DNA from 4 places in the Thauera aminoaromatica genome. Region 2 is predicted to be linked to each of the others. Evidence: predicted binding sites of a transcription regulator. Region 2 holds the regulator's gene; each other region holds the start of a gene.

Region 1 (5,071 bases), 2.1 Mb from region 2:
GCCGCCTGGGCGACCATGAATTCAGCCGGGATGCCGGTGCGGCGGCTGGCTTCCTGCGCGTGCGGCCACACCTCGGTGACGAAGTCCTGCGCGGACTTCGATACCGCCCCGCCGGCATCGCGCGCGCTGCGCACCGCGGCGTCGAGGCGGGTCTGCAGCGCAGCACGCTCGTACACCGACAGCGCGGAGAACTCCCCTGCGGTCGCGGCGGCGCCCAGCGCGGGCACGCGCGCCTCGGCCGGCAAGGCGGCAAGGCGCGGGGCGGCAGCACTTTCCGCATCGCGCGCGAGCACGGCAGGAATTGCCGGGCGGCGACGCACGTCGGCAAGGTCGAAGCCGGTCTTGCCGGCCTCGCCTGCCGCGTCGGGCCGCACCGCAGCCTTGCCGCCAAGCTGGCGGTAGAGCATCTCGGACAGGCCGGTGCCGCCCGACTGCGACATCTCCAGTGCCATCTGCTGGTCGAGCATGCCCTGCCAGGAGCGCGTCTGCTCGCTGTCCATCATGCCGTTCTGGCCGGTGGTCGCACGCATGGACTTCATGACCATCTGCAGGAAGAGCCCCTCGAACTGCCTGGCCGCGGCGCGCAGGGCCGCGTCCGAGCCGCCCTCGCTGCGCGCCAGGCGCTTCAGGTCGCCGAGCGAATTGGGATCGAGCGCGTTGAGCTGGACGCCCTTGTTCATGGCAACTTCCTCAGATGACCTCGAGTTCGGCGCGCAGCGCGCCGGCCGCCTTCATGGCCTGCAGGATGCTGACCAGGTCCATCGGCTTGGCGCCCAGGGTGTTGAGCGCCTTCACCACGTCGGCGAGGTTGGCGCCGCCGCGCACGTTGAAGAGCGCACCGCCCTCCTGGGCGACGTCGACCTGGCCGCGCTGGGTGACCACCGTCTGTCCGCCCGAGAGCGGCGGCGGCTGGCTGACCTGGGTCTCGATATTGACCGTGACCGTGAGGTTGCCGTGGGCGACCGCACAGTTCTGCAGCGTCACGCGCTGGTTCATGACCACCGAGCCGGTGCGCGAGTTGACGATGACCTTGGCGGCCTGCTGCACCGGCGTGACCTCGAGGTTCTCGATGTGGCCGAGGAAGGCGACGCGCGCGCTGGAGTCGGTCGGCGCGCGCACCTGGATGCTGCGCCCGTCGAGCGCGCTCGCCGCGCCCGGATAGACCAGGTTGATCGCATCGACGACCCGGCGCGCGGTGCCGAAGTCGGCGTCGTTGAGTTCGAACAGCACCGCGTCGCCCTGGCCGAGTGCGGTCGGGACCGCGCGCTCGACGGTCGCGCCGCCCGGGATGCGTCCGGCCGACAGGTGATTGATGACCAGCGAGGCGCCCCCGCCTTGCGCGCCCGCGCCGCCGACCGCCATGTTGCCCTGGGCAATGGCATAGACCTGGCCGTCGGCACCCTTGAGCGGCGTCATCACCAGAGTGCCGCCGCGCAGGCTCTTGGCGTTGCCGATCGAGGACACGGTGACGTCGATCGCCTGCCCGGGACGGGCGAAGGCCGGCAGGTTGGCGGTGACCATCACCGCGGCCACGTTCTTCAACTGCAGGTTGGTCCCGGGCGGCAGGCTCACGCCGAGGTTGCCGAGCATGTTGACGATGCTCTGCACGGTGAAGGGAGTCTGCGTGGTCTGGTCGCCCGAACCGTCCAGGCCGACGACCAGCCCGTAGCCGACGAGCTGGTTGTCGCGCACGCCGGCCACCGAGGCGAGGTCCTTGATGCGCTCGGCCGCGGCGTACGCCTGCGCCGGATGCAAGATCAGCACGGCGAGGGAGACGACCGCGGCGCGCAGCAGAAGGGAGGCGAGACAGGACATGGCGCGGCCCTCAGAACGGCATGATCGCCACGAAGAAGCGCTGCAGCCAGCCCATGGTGTTGGACTCGTCGATGAAGCCGCTGCCGCGGTACTCGATGCGCGCATCCGCCACCTGGGTCGACTGCACGGTGTTGGCGGTGGTGACGGTGTTCGGGTTGATCACGCCCGAGAAGCGGATGAACTCGTTGCCCTGGTTGATCGCCACCATCTTCTCGCCCGACACCAGCAGGTTGCCGTTGGGGTAGACGTCGATCACGGTGACCGTGATCGTGCCGTTGAAGACGTTGTTGGCCGCGGCCGCGCCCTTGCCGTTGAAGTCGGACTCGGCATCGGCCTCGAGCTCCAGGCCGTTCAGGCCGCTCAAGGGCAGGCGGTTGATGGGGCCGATGCCGGCGCTCATGTTGCCGTTGCGGGTGGCGTTGGCGTTGGCGCTCTTCTCCGCGGTGTTGCGCTCGACCAGGTTGATCGTGATCGTGTCGCCGATGCGGCGCGCGCGCCGGTCCTCGAACAAGGGGCGTGCCTGCACGGTCTGGTAGATCGCGCCATTGCCGGGCAGCGCGGTTGCCATCGCCTCGGGGCGCACGCTCATCGGCTGATGCACCGCAGACGGCGGGGTGGTCTGGATCGCGGCGCAGCCCGACAGCAGCGCGAGCAGGCCGACGGCGATCGAATGGCTGGCGAGCTTCATCGTGCGCCTCACAGCTGGGTCAGCCGGCCGAGCATCTGGTCGGAGGTCGAGATCGCGCGCGAGTTGAGCTCGTAGGCGCGCTGGGTCACGATCATGCTCACGAGCTCCTCGGCGACGTTGACGTTGGAGACCTCGACATAGCCCTGGTTGAGCACGCCCGCGCCGTTGGTGCCCGGCTGGGTGGGCGTGGCCACGCCGCTCGAGGCGGTCTCGTAGAACAGGTTCTCGCCCGCGGCCTGCAGGCCGCCCGAGTTGATGAAGGTGGCGAGCTGGATGGCGCCGATTTCCACCGGCGCGGTCTGCCCGGCCTGCAGCACGCTGACCGTGCCGTCCTTGCCGATGGTGATCGAGAGCGCGTCGGCGGGGATGTTGATGTTGTCGGCCAGGGTGTAACCGCTGGCGGTGACGACGTTGCCCTGACTGTCGAGCTGGAAAGCGCCGTCACGGGTGTAGGCGGTGGTGCCATCGGGCATGGCGACCTGGAAAAAGCCGTTGCCCTGCACCGCGACGTCGAGCGAGCCACCGGTCTGCTGCAACGTGCCCTGGGTGAAGATGCGCTCGGTCGCCACCGGCTTGACGCCGGTACCGATCTGCAGGCCGCTGGAGATCTGCGTCTGCTGGGTCGACTGTGCGCCAGGCTGGCGGATGGTCTGGTAGAGCAGGTCCTCGAAGATCGCACGCTGACGCTTGAAGCCGTTCGTGGAGACGTTGGCCAGGTTGTTGGAGATCACGTCCAGCGAGGTTTGCTGGGCATCCAGCCCGGTACGGGCGGTCCACAGGGAGCGGATCATGATGGGTTCCTTTGCCTTGCGTTGCCGGGGCGGCAGGATTTGCCGTGCGGGGTTGGAATACCCAGCTGAAATTGCCGCCGTGCTGCCGCTTTTTCGATGGGATCAGTCTAGGCCGGTGCCGTCACCGACCATCCTGCGATAAGCAACGCAAAAACCGTGCTAATCGAAGCGGCCGGGTGCGCAAAAAAGGCCGGGCGCCCCACGCTACCCGGCCCGCGCAGCCCGGCTCGGCGGGGAGCGCGCCTCGATCAGCCCTGGCCGCCGATGACCCGCGCGGCCGAGCGGTCGTTCTGCTCGGCGGTCGACAGCATGCGGGTCTGCATCTCGAACTGACGGGCGAGCGAGATCATCTGCACCATCTGGTCGACCACGTTGACGTTGCTGCCCTCGAGATAGCCCCCGGCGACGCGCACATTGGGATCGACCGGCGCGGGCGCCCCGCCCTGCAGGCGGAAGAGGCCGTCGTCGCCACGCACCAGCTGCGCCTCGGGCGGATTCACCAGCTTGAGCTGCGCGACCACGTTGACCACACCCGGCTGATCGGGCTGCAAGGCCGAGACCGAACCGTCGGCACCGATGGTGATCTCGTTGTCGGGCGGGATCGTGACCGGCCCGCCGTCGCCCAGCACCGGCCTGCCGTCGCGCGTCTGCAGGACGCCGTTGGCGCTCACCGCGAGGCTGCCGTTGCGGGTGTAGGCCTCGCTGCCGTCCGGCATCTGCACCGCCAGCCAGCCTTTGCCGGCGAGCGCGACGTCGAAGGGCCGGCCGGTGAACTGCAGCGGCCCCTCGGTGAAGTCGTTGGCGACGCTGGCGTCGACCGTGAAGGCGCGCGTGCGCAGCGCCTCGGTCTGCACCTCGACCGCGCGCAGCTTGTGCAACTCTGCGCGGAAACCCGTGGCGTCGACGTTGGCGAGGTTGTGCGCGACCGCCGCCTGCTGGTCCATGGTGCCCTTGGCGCCGGTCATCGCGGTGTAGATCAGGCGGTCCATCGCTGGCCTCTCGTGTCAGGCGGGTTTCAGGATCAGCGCAGGTTCACCAGGGTCTGCAGGACCTGGTCCTGCGCCTTGATGGATTGCGCGTTGGCCTGGTAGTTGCGCTGCTGCACGATCATCTGCACCAGCTCGTTGGTGAGCTCCACGTTGGCGTCCTCGATCATGCCCGCCGAGACCACGCCCGCGACCCCTTCGCCGGCCTTGGACGGCGCAGTGAGGCCGGATTCGGTGGTCGCTTCCCAGAAGTTGTTGCCGATCGACAGCAGCGCGTTCGGATTGCGGAAGGTCTGCAGCGCGAGCTGGGCGAGTTCGCGCGTCTCGCCATTGGTGTAGCGACCGGTCACGATGCCGTCCCGTCCCACGCTGACTCCGGCGAGCTCGCCGCCGGTGTAGCCGTCCTGGGTGAGCTCGGTGATCAGGTAGGAGCCACCGATCTGGCGCATGTCGCTGAAATCGACGTGGAAACGGATGCGGTCCGCACCCGGCGTGTAGGAAGCCGGGATCGCCAGCGGATTCGCAGCCGTCGGCCCGACGATGGGCGTGTTCACCGTACCCTTCTCGTTGAAGGTCAGGCTCCAGATCACGCTCGGGTCCTCGATCGAGCCATCGGTCCCGACCCCCAAGGGATAGCCGCCGTCCACGCTGGTGAAGACCTTCCAGGTGTTCTCGTTCGTGTTGACCGGATCGTTCGGGGTCGGGGTCACCTTGGCGAAGTAGTAGGTGAGCTCGTGCGACTTCCCGAGGCTGTCGTACGCCTTGATCGAGGTCGAGAAATTGTAGGTGCG
Region 2 (5,071 bases):
GGCCTGACCCCGTCGGCACCGACATGGGCGAGCCGAGCCTGCGCGAACGTGCGCTCCGCCATCTCGCCCGGCGCGACCACTCGCGCGCCGAACTTGCGCGCAAGCTCGCACCCCATGGCGAGCCGGCCGAGATCGAAGCGGTGCTCGAGCGCATGCGCGAGCTCGGCCTGCAGTCCGACGAGCGCTACGCCGAGGCCTTCGTGCGCGGCAAGGCGGCGCGCTTCGGCACCGCACGATTGCGCAACGAGCTCGTGCGGCGAGGCATCGACCGTGACCGGATCGACGAGGCGCTCGCCGACGAGTGCGTAGAATCCGAGATCGAGCGGGCGCGCGCGGTGCTGCACGGCCGCTTCGCCACCCCACCCGCCGACGCACGCGAATGGGCGCGCCAGGCGCGCTTCCTGCAAACCCGGGGCTTCGCCCCCGAGCTGATCCGCAAGCTGCTGAAAGAGCCCTACGATGAGTCTGCTTAAGGTCGCCGGCCTGCAAAAGCGCTACAAGGCGCGCACCGTGGTGCATGACGTCGGCTTCGAGGTCGGCTCGGGCGAGGTCGTCGGCCTGCTCGGTCCCAACGGCGCCGGCAAGACCACCTGCTTCTACATGATTGTGGGTCTGGTGCGCGCCGACGGCGGCCAGATCGCCCTCGACGGCACCGACCTCACCCACCTGCCGATCCACGCCCGCGCGCGTTTGGGCCTGTCCTACCTGCCGCAGGAGATGAGCGTGTTCCGCAAGCTCAGCGTGGCCGAGAATATCCGCGCCGTGCTCGAACTCCAGGGGCTCGAACGCCGCCAGATCGAGGAGCGGCTCGAGGAACTGCTGATGGAACTGGGCATCCATCACCTGCGCGACAACACCGCGATCTCGCTCTCGGGTGGGGAGCGCCGGCGCTGCGAGATCGCCCGCGCGCTCGCCACCGACCCGCGCCTGATCCTGCTCGACGAGCCCTTCGCCGGGGTCGATCCGATCGCGGTCATCGACATCCAGAAGATCATCCGCTTCCTCAAGGAGCGCGGTATCGGCGTGCTGATCACCGACCACAACGTGCGCGAGACCTTGGGCATCTGCGACCGCGCCTACATCATCAGCGAAGGTCGCGTGCTGGCGAGCGGAGAGCCTACCGAGATCATCGAGAACGAGCGCGTGCGCCAGGTCTACCTCGGCGAGCACTTCCGCCTGTGAGCCCGCCCTCCTGCCGACCGCGATGAAACCCAGCCTCCAGCTCAAGCTCTCCCAGCACCTCACGCTGACGCCCCAGCTGCAGCAGTCGATCAAGCTGCTGCAGCTGTCTACGATCGAGCTGAACCAGGAGATCGAGCGCGTGCTGCTCGAGAATCCCATGCTCGAGCGCGAGGATGGCGACGGCGGCGTCGACTACGCCCCCGCGCCGCCGCCGGGCAACGCGCCCGAGCGCGAAGCCGCGCCGGAACCCGCCGCCGAACCGGCGGGCGAGTCGATCACGCACGAGGGCGGCGAAGGCAGCAGCGAGGACGAGGGCATCGACTGGTCCAACGTGGGTCAGGGCGCGTCCAGCCGCAGCGAGGACGACGAGGACGGCGACTACCAGGACATCCAGGCCGCCGGCGTGTCGCTGCGCGAACACCTCGACCAGCAGGTCGCCCTCTCGCCCCTGTCCGACCGCGACCGCGCGCTGGTGCGCTTCCTGATCGAGGCACTCGACGACGACGGCTACCTGCACCAGCCGCTGGAAGATCTCCTCGAGCTGTTGCCGCAGGACGCCGAGGTCGATCTCGACGAGCTCGCCATCGCCCTGCGCCACGTGCAGAGCCTCGAGCCGGCCGGGATCGGCGCGCGCAGCCCGCAGGAATGTCTGGCCCTGCAGCTCCAGGCCTTGCCCGAGTGCCCGATACGCCCTCTCGCTCTCGAGATCGTGACCAGCCACCTCGAACTGCTCGCGGAGCGCAACTTCGCCCGTATCCGCAAGCTCACCGGCTGTGACGACGAGGGTCTGCGCGAAGCGCAGGCCCTGATCTGCAGCCTCGACCCCCACCCCGGCTCGCGCTACTCCACCGCCGAGACGCGCTACGTGCTGCCCGACGTCGTCGTGCGCAAGCTGCGCGGCCAATGGACCGTGAGCCTGAACCAGGAAGCGATGCCCCGCCTGCGCATCAACCGCCTGTACGCGAGCCTGTTGCAGCAGAACCGCGCACAGGGCGGCGGCCTCGGCGGGCAGCTGCAGGAGGCGCGCTGGCTGATCAAGAACGTCCAGCAGCGCTTCGACACCATCCTGCGCGTGTCCCAGGCCATCGTTGACCAGCAACGGCAGTTCTTCGATCATGGGGACGTGGCGATGCGGCCACTCACCCTAAGGGAGATCGCAGACCAGCTCGAGCTGCACGAATCCACCGTCTCGCGCGTCACCACGCAGAAGTACATGGCGACGCCGCGCGGAGTCTTCGAGCTCAAGTATTTTTTCGGCAGTCATGTCGCGACCGACACCGGCGGTGCGGCTTCCTCCACGGCGATTCGTGCGCTGATTCGCCAGCTGGTGGACGCGGAGGACAGCAAGAAGCCGCTGTCCGACGCCAAGATCGCCGAAATTCTCGGCCAACAGGGAATCGTCGTGGCGAGGCGCACGATCGCCAAGTACCGCGAGTCCCTCAACATCCCGCCGGTCAGCCTGCGCAAATCCCTCTGACAACAACAGGAGTCATCCATGAATCTGAACATCACCGGGCGCCACGTCGAAGTCACCCCCGCCATCCGCGAATACGTGACCTCCAAGCTCGATCGCGTCATCCGCCATTTCGACAACGTCACCAGCGTCACCGTCATCCTGTCGGTCGAAAAGCTCAAGCAGAAAGCCGAGGTGACGCTGCACGTGCGCGGCAAGGACCTCTTCGTCGAAGCGGACGACGCCGACCTCTACGCGGCGATCGACGCGATGACCGACAAGCTCGACCGTCAGGTTCAGAAGTACAAGCAGAAGCAGTCCGACCATAACCACGAGTCGCTCAAGCACCAGGTCCCCGAGGCCTGAGGACCGGCTTGAAGCTCCCCGTCCGGGGTGTGGTTATAATGCGCGCGTTTTCACGAAGCGCGGCCGCACACGCCCCGGACCGGATTCCCGCCCCCCTGGCGGCAGCTGACGGAAGAGTGCGCGAGCCCACCTGCGAATGAGCCTGATATCCCAACTCCTGCCGCTTTCCAACGTGGTGATCGATCTCGACGCGAGCAGCAAGAAGCGCGTCTTTGAACAGGCCGGCCTGCTGTTCGAGAACAACCAGGGCATCGCCCGCAGCACCGTGTTCGACAGCCTGTTCACCCGCGAACGCCTCGGCTCGACCGGACTGGGTCAGGGCATCGCCATCCCGCACGGCCGCATCAAGGGGCTCAAGGACGCCGCCGGCGCTTTTCTGCGCCTGGCCACCCCGGTGCAGTTCGATGCTCCCGACGGCCGTCCGGTGGACATGCTGTTCGTGCTGCTCGTGCCCGAACAGGCCAACGAAACCCATCTGCAGTTGCTCTCCGAGCTCGCGCAGATGTTCAGCGACCGCGAGTTCCGCGAGACCCTGCACGGCGCGACGGATGCCGCACAGATCCACCGCCTGTTCGTGAATTGGGGTGCCGATGCGGCAAACCAGCCTGACCCGGCTGTATGAGGCGCACCGCGAAAGCCTGAGCCTCGTCCACGTCAGCGGACCGATCGGTGCCCGTCTGTCGGTCGCCGAAGAGCGCATCTGGCCGGCCGACCTCGTCGGCCACCTCAACCTGATCCACCCCACCCGGCTACAGGTGCTCGGCGCCGCAGAGCTCGCGTGGGCGCAACGCCAGGCGAACGAGAAGGTCGCCCACCACCTCAACGAGATCCTCTCGGCGCACCCCCCCGCGATCATCGTCGCCGACGGCTGCGAGATCCCCAACATCCTCCACGGCATCTGCGAGGCGCACGACGTCGCGCTGTTCACCGCGCGCCACCCCTCGGCGAGCGTGATCGACCAGCTCCGCCTCTACCTGTCGCGCGAGCTCGCCGAGAAGGTCTCGCTGCACGGCGTGTTCATGGACGTGCTCGGGCTCGGCGTGATGATCACCGGCGATTCCGGCGCGGGCAAATCCGAGCTCGGCCTCGAGCTGATCTCGCGCGGCCACGGCCTTGTCGCCGACGACGTGGTCGAGCTGTCGCGCATCGCGCCCACGGTGCTCGAGGGCCGCTGCCCCGAGATGCTGCAGGATTTCATCGAAGTGCGCGGCCTCGGCCTGATCAACATCCGCACCATCTTCGGCGAGACCGCGTGCCGGCGGAAGATGCGCCTGCGCCTGATCTGCCACCTCGACCGCCGCCAACCCGGTCCCGACGACCCCTGCCGGCTGCCGCTGCAGCAGGAGACGCAGGACATCCTCGGCGTGAAGGTCGCCCGCGTCGTGCTGCCGGTGGCCGCGGGACGCAACCTCGCGGTGCTGCTCGAGGCCGCAGTGCGCTCGACCATCCTCAAGCTGCGCGGCATCGACTCCACCCAGGAATTCATCGACCGCCAGGCGCGCGCGCTGCACGCCGAAGAGGCCTACCGCGCCGACTGAGCCACCCGCACTTGCGGCACGGCGCCGCCGGCTGTTACGCTCGATCGCTTTGCAGCAGCCTACTGGCCGGCCATGAGCTCCACTCCCGATTACCTGGAACGCATCCTCAACGCGCAGGTGTACGACGTCGCCGTCGAGACACCGCTCGACCTCGCCACCAACCTGTCGGCGCGCACGCACAACCGCATCTACTTCAAGCGCGAGGACATGCAGCCGGTGTTCAGCTTCAAGATCCGCGGCGCCTACAACAAGATGGCGAACCTGTCGCCGCAGGCCTTGAAGCGCGGCGTGATCTGCGCCTCGGCGGGCAACCACGCCCAGGGCGTGGCGCTGTCGGCGGCCAGGCTGGGCGTGCGCGCGGTGATCGTGATGCCGAGCACCACGCCGCAGATCAAGATCGACGCGGTCAAGGCGCGCGGCGGCGAGGTCGTGCTCGCAGGCGAATCCTATTCCGACGCCTACACGCACGCGCTCGAGCTCGAGAAGAGCGAGAAACTCACCTTCGTCCACCCCTTCGACGACCCCGACGTGA
Region 3 (5,071 bases), 720 kb from region 2:
TGGTCGACGAGCTCCTCGAGCGAAGTGGCGCTGGCAAAGGGATGGCCGAGGCGGCCGACGACAGCCAGATCGCAGCGGAACAGCTCGCGCGTGTAGAAGATCGACGCCTCCTGGCGTGGTGGCGGGATCGCGATCACCAGGTCGAGGGTGCCGTCGCGCAGCAGCGGATGGACCGTGCCCACCGCCTCGGTGACGTCCAGGTGCACGTCCGGGCGCAGGGCGTGGAAGCGGGCCAGGGCGTGGGGCAGGATGGACTGCGCGACCCAGGGCGTGACCCCGATCGTCAGCGAGCCACCGGTTGCGCCGCGGATCTGTGCGATCTCGGCTTCGGCGCGGCTGACCTGGCCAAGGATCAGGCGGGCGTGGATGAGGAACTGTCGTCCGGCGTAGCTCAGCACCGCGCCGTGCGACTCGCGCGTGAACAGCGGCGTCCCCATCGCCGTCTCGAGTTCGCGCAGGGCCTGGCTGACGGCGGCAGCCGAGACCCCGAGTGCCGTTGCGGCCGCGCGCACGCTGCCCTTGTCGGCCACGGCGAGGAAATAGCGCAACTGGTTGATTTTCATCGGTGCTGGCGGTCCGGCTACGGGCTGAAGCCGGTCAGGATGGCGGCTGGCGTGGGATCAGCCGGCGCATCGGGTTGCCGAAGAGCGTGCGGAAGCGCGCGCTGTGCAGGCAGATGCCGCCCACCAGACCGACGACGCAGCCGAGCAGGGTGTCGGTGAAGCGCGACGCGATCAGCTCGGCGAGCGGCGCGTGGCCCAGGGTGGCGGCCTCGGCGAGCAGGATGGTGAGCGGGGTGATGAAGATCACCGCGAGGCCGTAGTGGCGCACCACCAGGCTCTCGATCACGAAGACGAGCAGGATCACCAGCAGCGCGATCCGCCACGCGTCGAGCGGCAGGCTCAGCAGCCACCAGGCGAAGAGCATGCCGATGGCGGTGCCGAGCACGCGCTGGAGCTGGCGGTTCCACACCGCGCGCAGCGACACGCCCTGGATCACCGCCAGGCAGCTCACCGGCACCCAGTAGGGGCGGTCGAGCTGCAGCGCCTGGGCGATCGCCAGCGCCAGGCCGACGAAGGCGCCGATCACCACCGAATCGAAGACGACGAAGTCGAAGGTCGGCGGCTGCAGCGGCGGCACCGCATCGGCCGGCTGCAGGCGCAGGACCTGGAGGCTGTAGACGAAGGCGATCAGGCTCGCGAGCAGGGCGCCCATGGTGAACAGGCCCACGCGCAGCGGGATCTCCTCCACCGTGCCGGGCGTGTAGGCGCCGATCGCCGCCGCCATGACGAAGAACAGGCTGCCCGGGGGGCCGACGCGATAGAAGCGGCACACCATGGTCACCAGCATCGCGATCAACGCCAGCACGCCCACCTTGGCCAGCGGCAGGAAATGCGTCATCAGCCCGAGCGCATAGCTCGCCGCCATGCCGAAGGCGCAGGCCATCAGCCACACCATGCGGTGCGACATCGGCGTGTTGGGGAGGTAGAGGAGCGCGAGCCCGCCGATCGAAGAGATCAGTCCGTATTCGAGATGGCCGAACCATGCCCCCACCATCAGCGGCAGGCCGGAGGCCAACGCGGCGGCGAAGGCCAGTTGCCAGCGCCGGGTGCTGGGGGTGAACGCGGTGAGGTGGTGCCACTCGGCGCGCAGCAGGTCTGCGACGCGTTGCAGGGGGGAGCGGGTCGTCATGCGGTTCTCACGGTCGAGGGCTCGATGCAGTGCTCGCGTGGGGGCGGCCTGCACCATGGGCTTCAGAACGGCGCCGGGCTGTCGAACACCATCGGCACGCGCGTGTGTGGATGCATGAAGGCGATGCGGGCGGCGTGCAGGTGCATGCGGCCGAAGCGGGCGGCGGACTCGGGCGGAGCATAGAGCGGATCGCCGAAGATGGGGTGGCCGAGGCAGAGCAGATGCACGCGCAGCTGGTGCGCGCGCCCGGTGACCGGCTTGAGCTCCAGGCGGCTGCAGGCGTCGGCGCCCGCCCCTTGGCGATCGAGCACGCGATAGCGCGTGAGCGCGCGCCGGCCGCGCAGCGCATCGACGATCTGGCGGGGCCGGTTGTCCGCATCCTCGGCCAGCGGCAGGTCGATCTCGCCGTCGTCCTGGGCGAGATGGCCGTGCACCACGGCCACGTACTGCTTGCCGACGATGCGCTGCTCGAAGGCGAGGCTCATGCGCCGCAGCATCTCCGCGCCGCGCGCGAACAGCACCAGGCCGGAGGTGGCGGCGTCGAGCCGATGCACGATGCGGGCGTCGGCCCAGCGCGCCTGGATCCGCGCCGCCAGACAATCCTGCCGGCCTTCCCCGCCCGCGGGGACGGAGAGCAGGCCGGCAGGCTTGTCGACGACGAGGAGGCACTCGTCGACGTGGAGGGCGGGGATCGAGGGATGGATTTCGGGCCGCATGGGGATGTTTTCAGGCGAGGTGTGCTGACGGGGCCGCGCTTCCTTTGCCCGGGATGGGCGGTGTCGGCAATCTTTACACGCCTGTGGGCCCGATACGCGTCCGACTTTTCCGACAAGCCCGCAAGTTTCTGTTATCAAGGGCAAATTCGGCATTTTTGCAAGGCTGGCACGGATCTCGCTTCGGTCGAGACGGCTCGGCGTCGCCGAGATTGATTGAGAGACGGACATGAAAACAAGGACACGGACGAGTTGCAAGGCCGGCGTGCTGGCGCTGGCTCTGGCGCTGAGCGCCGGCGGCGCCTCGGCGGCGCAGATCTACTGGACGGACTGGACCGGAAGCGACCTGGATCCGGGTGTCGGCTTCAAGGGCGTGGGCACGATCACGACGTCGAATTCGACGGTCTCCGTGACCTACACGAACCCGCAGGGGATCAGCTTCTACGAGACGGGCGGGGGCACCTACTATTACAGCAACGGCACGGATGGCCCGACCGGCACCTCGCCGTTCACGAGTACTGCGGTCGACAACCGGCCGGCCACGACCGACATCGTTGCACTGAACCGCGCAGGCCTGCAGACGCTGAGCTTCTCGCAGGCGATCGCGAATCCGGTGTTCGCCTATGTGAGCCTCAACGGCAACGGCTACGGCTTCGACCAGGACTTCGACATCCTCAGCTTCGGCGATTCCAGTGACGGCAACGCCTGCGGCTACTGGGGATGCGGAACCTCGTACAAGCAGATGGTGACGGTCAACGGCAAGACCGAGTACCAGTTGCTGGGCACGGGCGAACCGCACGGCACGCTGCAGTTCAAGGGCACGTTCGACACCGTGAACTGGCGCAGCCTCAGCGACGAAAACTGGAACGGCTTCACGGTGGGCGTGCAGGGGACCGCGGTCGAGTTTTGCGACGCGAACCCGACGGCACCCGGCTGCACGCCGAACGGCGTACCGGAGCCCGCCTCGCTCGCGCTGCTCGGCCTGGGGCTCGCCGGGCTTGGTGTAGCGCGCAGGCGCAGGGCTTGAGGCGGGGGGCGCGATCCCCGCAAAAAAGGAACGGGAGCCGATGGCTCCCGTTTGTTCTTGTGCGCACCGGATCGGGGGATGCCCGGACCGGTGCGCATCGCGTGGATCAGAACACGCTGAAGGGGTAGTCGAGGAAGATGCGGACTTCGTTGCCGCTGCTGTTGTAGGCGCGGGCGCTCTCCGAGACGCGCAGCGTCGAGGCGCGCAGGCGGACGTTCAGATCCTTGGCGGCGCCGCTCTGCACCTTGTACGACAGCTGGTTGAAGAGCTCGTGCTCCTTGCCATCCGTGGTCGTGCCGACGTCGATGTCGTGGCCGCGGACGTAGGCGATGCGGTAGCTCAGGCCGGGGATGCCGTACTCGGCGAAGTCGACCGAGTAAGCCACCTGCCAGGACTGCTCGTCCGCAGCGTTGAAGTCGGACCAGTAGGAGTTGGCCAGCCAGATCGAGCCGCCGCCGTCACCGATCCATCCCTCGCTCTGGTAGAAGCCGTAGTTGTAGTCGATGTCGCCATTGTTGCGCTGGTAGGCCAGCGTGAAGGCATGCGGGCCGGTCGCGTAGGTCGAGGCCAGGCTCCAGATGCGGCTCTTGCCGGGCTGGAAGTCGGCGTCCTGCTTGGTGCGGTAGCCGTTGAAGTCGAAGGTCAGCGAGTTGCTGGCGATCGGCAGCACATAGTTCAGGTTGAGGTACTGGCGCTTGAGCACGTCCTCGACGTCCGAGACGTAGAACGCGCCGCTGAAGGCGTCGTTGAACTTGTAGCTCGCGCCGATCACGTCAATGCCCTTCAGGCCACCGCTGTCACGACCCTCGTCGCTCTTGCGCGACTGGGCGTGGAAGGTGCCGGCATTGAATTCCAGGCCTTCGATCTCGGTCGAGGTCAGCATGGTGCCGGTATAGCTCTCGGGCAGCAGGCGGGAGTTGTCGTGGCTCAGCACCGGCAGGTTGGGGCGCAGGTCGCCGTAAGCGAGCACGGTGTTCGAGAAGCGCAGCTTGAGGGAGGCGCCACCCTTTGCCACATCCTTCTCCGGCATGCCGGTGCTGTCCTGCTTGAAGAAGTCGATCCCCCAGTTGCCTGCGCGGTCGCGGGAGCCATCGAGGCGAACCGCATAGGCGGCAAATGCGTCCACACCGAATCCGACCGTGCCCTGTGTGAAGCCCGACTCGAAGTTCGCGATCGCACCCTGGCCCCATTCGCCACTGTCGTGGCGGCCGCCCTTGTAATCACGATTGATGAACGCGTTACGCAGCAGCACGTTCAGCGAGCTGTCCTCCACGAGACCCTTCGCCTCGGCCTGCCCGGCGGCGAATGCGGGCGTCGCGCTCGCGAGCCCAAGAACGATCAAACCTGCCAACTTCTTCGACATGTTGCTTTCCTCGATGGTGTCCGTTGTCTTTTCCAGCCTGCCGGCGGGTCGTGCCCGCGGGAGAGGGGGCGCGATTCTCGCATTTCCGGCGCGAAGCGGTGCGGCGGGTTGCAGGAAAATGACAGTCCCTGGCCGAACAAGGTTGGCGACCCCGGAGTGTCGGGTTTTCTTACACCCGGCTATGGAGAAAACTGCTCGAACTGGGTAGCCAGGCTGGGTTTCGTGCGCGCGACCGGCAGGGCGTTCGCACCTCTGCTGGACGATGTGGAGCCGCAT
Region 4 (5,071 bases), 2.1 Mb from region 2:
GTTCGGAGGCGGGCTTGCCGGGGTGGCGTGGGCGGAGCTCGCCGCCCGCCTCGAAGATAGCGGCACCCCGGGCGAATTCGTGCTGCGCCGCGACCCCGCCGCGGTCGATGGCGACCCGCGCCGCTTGGCCCTGTCCGAGTCCGAGCTCGACTCCGGTGCCGAGCGCATCCTGCTCGTTCACGACGTCACCGACACCCATCGCATGCGCCTGACCGCCGAGCGCAACGAGCGCCTTGCGGCGATGGGCGAGATGGTCGCCGGGCTCGCCCACCAGTTGCGCACGCCGCTCGCCGCCGCGCTGCTATACACCGGCAACCTGCGCCAGCCCGAGCTCGACCCGGCGCAGCGCGCCATGGTGGCCGACCGCGCGCTCGAACGCCTGCGCTACCTCGAGCGCCTCATCCGCGACATGCTGCTGTTCGCGCGCGGCGACAGCGCCGGACGTCAGCGCTTCGCGGTGTGCGAGCTGCTCGCCGAGCTCGCGCACACGCTGGAACCGGTGGCGCGCGCGCGCCAGGTGGCGTTCGCGGCCGACTGCGCCTGCGGCGCGGCCGAACTGGTCGGCGACCGCAAGGCGCTCGGCGGCGCGCTCACCAACCTGCTGGAGAATGGCATCCAGGCCTGCGAGGCGGGCGGCACGCTGCGCTGCGAGGCCGTGCTGGTCGGCGCCGCCGACGCCGGCGTGGGCGCGCCCGCGGTGCGCTTCACGGTGCGCGACAGCGGCCGCGGCATCGCCCCCGAGCTGCAGGAGCGCCTCTTCGAGCCCTTCTTCACCACCCGCGCCGAAGGCACCGGGCTGGGCCTGGCGATCGCCCGCGGCGTCGCGCGCGCCCATGGCGGCGACATCACCCTGCGCTCCGCGCCCGGGCAGGGCGCGGAATTCACCCTCGTCGTGCCGCTGGCGGCGGCGCCCATTGGCGCACAAGAGAACCCATGATCGAGACCCTCAACATCCTCGTCGTCGAGGACGACGCCGCGCTGCGCGACGCGGTCTGTTTCACGCTGGAGATGGCGCACCACCGCGTCGTCGGCGTCGATGGCGGCGCGGCGGCGCTCGCGGCGATCGAGCGCGAGCACTTCAACCTGGTCGTCACCGACCTGCGCATGCAGCCCATGGACGGCCTGCAGGTGCTGCACGAGGTGCGCGCGCGCCGGCCGCAGACGCCGGTGCTGCTGATGACCGCCTATGGCGACGTCGACAAGGCGGTGGCGGCGATGCGCGGCGGCGCCTGCGACTTCCTGATGAAGCCCTTCGAGCCCGAGGTGCTGCTCGAGAGCGTGCGCCGCTACGCCGCGGTGCAGCCCGCGGGCGAGGACACCATCGCCGAGGACCCCCACACCCGCGGCCTGCTCGCGCTCGCTGCGCGCGTGGCCGAGTCGGATGCGACGGTGATGCTCTCGGGCGAGTCCGGCACCGGCAAGGAGGTCTTCGCGCGTTACATCCACCAGCATTCGCCGCGCGCCAAGGGCCCCTTCATCGCGATCAACTGTGCGGCCATCCCCGAGAACCTGCTCGAGGCCACGCTCTTCGGCTACGAGAAGGGCGCCTTCACCGGTGCGCAGGCGGCGCAGCCGGGCAAGTTCGAGCAGGCCCAGGGCGGCACCATCCTGCTCGACGAGATCTCCGAGATGCCGCTCGGCCTGCAGGCCAAGCTGCTGCGCGTGCTGCAGGAGCGCGAGGTCGAGCGCGTCGGCGGCAAGAAGCCGGTGGCCCTCGACATCCGCGTGCTCGCCACCAGCAACCGCGACATGCTCGGCGAGGTCGCCGCCGGGCACTTCCGCGAGGATCTGTATTACCGCCTCAACGTGTTCCCGATCGCCATCCCCGCGCTGCGCGAGCGCCCGGGCGACATCGTGCCGCTGGCGCGCCACTTCCTCGCCCGCCACGCCGCCCGCCAGCAGCGCCAGGTGCGCTTCTCGCCCGCCGCCGAGGCGCTGCTGCCGCAGTACGCCTGGCCGGGCAACGTGCGCGAGCTGGAAAACATCATGCACCGCGTGCTGATCCTGACCCAGGGCGACGAGGTGAGCGCCGAGACGATCCGCCTGTGCTTGCCACAATGGAAGCCGGAGCCGGCAAATTCTGCCGGCGGGGCGGCAGGGCTTGCCGCTTCTCCCGGGATGCAGGGGGGTGTCGCGGCCGTGCAGTCGGGTAGCGGGCAGGCCGCCGGGGCCGGCACGGCCGGTCCGGCTCCCGAGCGCCCGACCAACATGAAAGACCTCGAGCGCGAGCACATCCTCGCCACGCTGCGCGAGTTCGGCGGCTCGCGCAAGAAGACCGTGGAAAAGCTCGGCATCTCCGAGCGCACCCTGCGCTACAAGCTGCAGCAATACCGCGAGGAGGGCCACGACGTGTGAGACCGGGCGCCCTGTGGGAGCGACGCGAGTCGCGATCCCGGCCCCGCAGCCCTTTCCGGCCGCCCATCGGCCACCGGATTGCACGATCGCCCGCTCGCGACTTGCGTCGCTCCTACGGCAAGTCAACCCTCTTCCGAAGGCGCCTGTGGGAGCGACGCAAGTCGCGATCGGGCGCATGGAATCAGTGCCGACGCCGTCGTCGCGACTTGCGTCGCTCCTACGAAAACCGCAACGACCGCGCGTCCCCGGCGGCTCTGGCACGCGATTTGCTCTGCTACACTGACGTCACCGACCACCCTGAAGCCGGGGGATTACGCTATGGACACCCGTGGAATCGACCAGATGCTGAGCGAACTGCGCTCGGTGTCGCAGGCCGCGCAAGGCAAGGCCGCACCCGCCGCGGACGCGCCCGCGGGAGGCGTCAACTTCGCCGACGTGCTCAACACCGCCTTGAAAGACGTCAGCGCCGCCCAGGGCGAGGCGCGCGCGATGGCGCAAAACTTCTCCGCCGGCGACCCCAACGTCAATCTGCAGGACGTCATGGTCAACCTGCAAAAGGCCAGCATGTCCTTCCAGCAGATGGTCCAGGTCCGCAACCGCTTGGTCACGGCGTATCAGGACATTATGAACATGCCGGTCTGACCGGCTTCGCCGCGGTTCTCCCGTAGGAGCGACGCAAGTCGCGACCGGGGCGTTGTCGCGCATTTCGAGCGCCGGAATCGCGACTTGCGTCGCTCCTACGAAGACCCCCGGCGTCTCGGGTGGGATGCAGGTGACGCAAGTCGCGACCGGGGCGCTGCGGAAAGGCTTGGCATCAAGCCTACAGGCCTCCGCGTGCCTTGGCGTTGAGCGCGCGTTCCGTCTTGAAGATGTAGCGCTGGATGCGGGTGTCCGCAGCGCGCGGCAGGGCGGCGAAGCGCAGGCCCACCCGCAGTTGTTCGGTGCCGTTGCGCTGCGTCTGGCGGTTGAGGTTTCTCACCTCGAGGTCGAGTTCGATCGGCTCGCCGTCCGGCAGCGCGAGGCGGCAGGCCGGCAGTGTGCCGCCGATGACGAATTCCGCCGCCCCCGTGGGCACCACCACCGCCACCCCTCCGGCACCGATGTCGATCACGCGTGCGCTCACCTCCACCGGCTTGCGGGCGAGGTCCTCCGCTTTCAACAGGCAGCTCAGCTCGTGCGCGAGCGGTACCTGCAGGCGGTAGAACTCGCGCCGCTGCAGGCGCAGCATCTCGGCGGGCAGGGGTGCGAAGAGGGCGGGGCGGCCCTTGTCCTGGCCTTCGCCGAGGCCGACGAGCGGGAACTGGATGCGGATGCCGTCGAGCTGGGTCACGCAGGTCAGGCGCGGCGCGGCGAGCGCACGGCGGTTGGCCTGGGGGTCGGGGCTGGGGTCGAGCACCACGCGCCCGCGCTCTTCGTCCACCTTCAGCACCGCGGTCATGAAGGAGTGGCCGCCGCCGGTGTGGGCGGTGATCAAGCCGCGGTGGGTGATGAGATCCTGCAGCAGCTGCAGGATCTGGCGCGCGCCGCGCAGGGTGAATTTCTCGAGCTCGTCGCCGCGTCCGCCGTCGAGCGGTGCCGGGCTGGCGGGGCTTGGGGTGCTGAGTTCGGCCATGCGGGGCTATCGTGTCTTGGGCAGGGTCGGGAGGCGGGTGGGGTGCCGCGGGTTCACAAGCGGCCGCGCTCGCGCGCGTTGCGGGTGCGCTCGGCGCGCAGGATGTAGCGCTGGATCGCGTCCTCGGCGCCGCGCGGCAGGTCGGCGAACTCGCAGCCGGCACGCAGCACCTCGGCGCCGCCGCGCCGGGTGATGCGGAAGAGGTTGCGCACCACCAGGCGCGCGGAAATCGGTGCGGTGTCGGGCAGGCGCAGCAGGCTGTCGGGGAACTCGGTTCCGGGCTCGAAGTGCACGCCCACCGGCGGCACCGCGATCGCCACGCCGCCGCCGCTGATGTCGAGGATGCGCAGCTCGGCCTCGCGCCGGCTGCCGTCGACACGGGGGAGGGCCAGCGTGCAGCTCACCCCCTCCGAGATCGGCGTCTGCAGGCGGTAGAACTCGCGTCGCTGCAGGCGCAGCAGGGCTTCCGGCAGCGGCGCGCGGAAGCCCGGGCTGCCGCCGTCCTCGACGAGGCGCTGGCCGCGCAGCAGGAACTGGATACGCACCTTGTCGAGCTGGGTCACGCAGTCGAGCGCGTCGGCGCGCTCCATGCGCTGGTTCTGCAGCGGGTCGGCGCTGCCGTCGAGCAGCAGGCTGGTGCCGTCTTCCGCGACCGCGACAAGGGTGGACAGCACGGATTCGTTGCCCGGCGCCAGCCGTGCGCTCACGAGCGCCCGCGCACCGAGCAGGTTGCGCACGATCGCGAGGATCTCGCGCGCGTCGCGCAGCACGTACTTCGCCTCGTCGTCGGCGTGGATGAGTTCGATGCGGGTGTCTTCTTGGTCGATCGTCATGCCTTGGGGCTCGTCGCTTGAGGCAGCGCACGGCTGCTGCACAAACTCGTTTTCTTATATCACGAGACACGCCCCGGGGGCGTGGTAGCGCGCCCCGCGAGGCCGCGGCGTCCGGGAGGCCCCGCAGGTGCGATGCAAGTCGCGATCATCGGGGCGTGGAAGTCGAACGGCGCCTGTCCTTGCCGGCAGAATCGCGACTGGCGTCGCTCCTACGGCAGGCCCGCGGTGCCTGGGGTGGGATGTAGGAGCGACGCAAGTCGCGATCGGCGCG

What was found. Region 2 encodes sigma-54, which starts transcription at its own class of promoters, with help from an activator protein. Its sites were predicted from a motif close to TGGCACGCTTNCTGCTNA; they were not measured.
Region 1: the regulator sigma-54 is predicted to act here: its motif matches at 3,439-3,456, upstream of flgG (flagellar basal-body rod protein FlgG).
Region 3: the regulator sigma-54 is predicted to act here: its motif matches at 2,573-2,590, upstream of TMZ1T_RS00280 (PEP-CTERM sorting domain-containing protein).
Region 4: the regulator sigma-54 is predicted to act here: its motif matches at 2,611-2,628, upstream of fliE (flagellar hook-basal body complex protein FliE).

The regions. Positions count from the first base shown of each region.
Region 1 is NC_011662.2:3,157,603-3,162,673, forward strand. It holds gene flgJ (flagellar assembly peptidoglycan hydrolase FlgJ) at 1-680, opposite strand, end outside; gene TMZ1T_RS13905 (flagellar basal body P-ring protein FlgI) at 691-1,815, opposite strand; gene TMZ1T_RS13910 (flagellar basal body L-ring protein FlgH) at 1,826-2,503, opposite strand; gene flgG (flagellar basal-body rod protein FlgG) at 2,512-3,294, opposite strand; gene flgF (flagellar basal-body rod protein FlgF) at 3,543-4,283, opposite strand; gene flgE (flagellar hook protein FlgE) at 4,316-5,071, opposite strand, start outside.
Region 2 is NC_011662.2:788,956-794,026, reverse strand. It holds gene recA (recombinase RecA) at 1-7, shown strand, start outside; gene recX (recombination regulator RecX) at 24-473, shown strand; gene lptB (LPS export ABC transporter ATP-binding protein) at 460-1,182, shown strand; gene TMZ1T_RS03445 (RNA polymerase factor sigma-54) at 1,205-2,659, shown strand; gene hpf (ribosome hibernation-promoting factor, HPF/YfiA family) at 2,678-3,001, shown strand; gene ptsN (PTS IIA-like nitrogen regulatory protein PtsN) at 3,138-3,623, shown strand; gene hprK (HPr(Ser) kinase/phosphatase) at 3,592-4,539, shown strand; gene ilvA (threonine ammonia-lyase, biosynthetic) at 4,612-5,071, shown strand, end outside.
Region 3 is NC_011662.2:72,875-77,945, reverse strand. It holds gene TMZ1T_RS00295 (LysR family transcriptional regulator) at 1-563, opposite strand, end outside; gene TMZ1T_RS00290 (FUSC family protein) at 598-1,692, opposite strand; gene TMZ1T_RS00285 (RluA family pseudouridine synthase) at 1,755-2,408, opposite strand; gene TMZ1T_RS00280 (PEP-CTERM sorting domain-containing protein) at 2,635-3,432, shown strand; gene TMZ1T_RS00275 (OprD family porin) at 3,539-4,795, opposite strand.
Region 4 is NC_011662.2:3,135,189-3,140,259, reverse strand. It holds gene TMZ1T_RS13810 (sensor histidine kinase) at 1-937, shown strand, start outside; gene TMZ1T_RS13805 (sigma-54-dependent transcriptional regulator) at 934-2,355, shown strand; gene fliE (flagellar hook-basal body complex protein FliE) at 2,674-2,997, shown strand; gene TMZ1T_RS13795 (flagellar brake protein) at 3,176-3,967, opposite strand; gene TMZ1T_RS13790 (flagellar brake protein) at 4,021-4,800, opposite strand.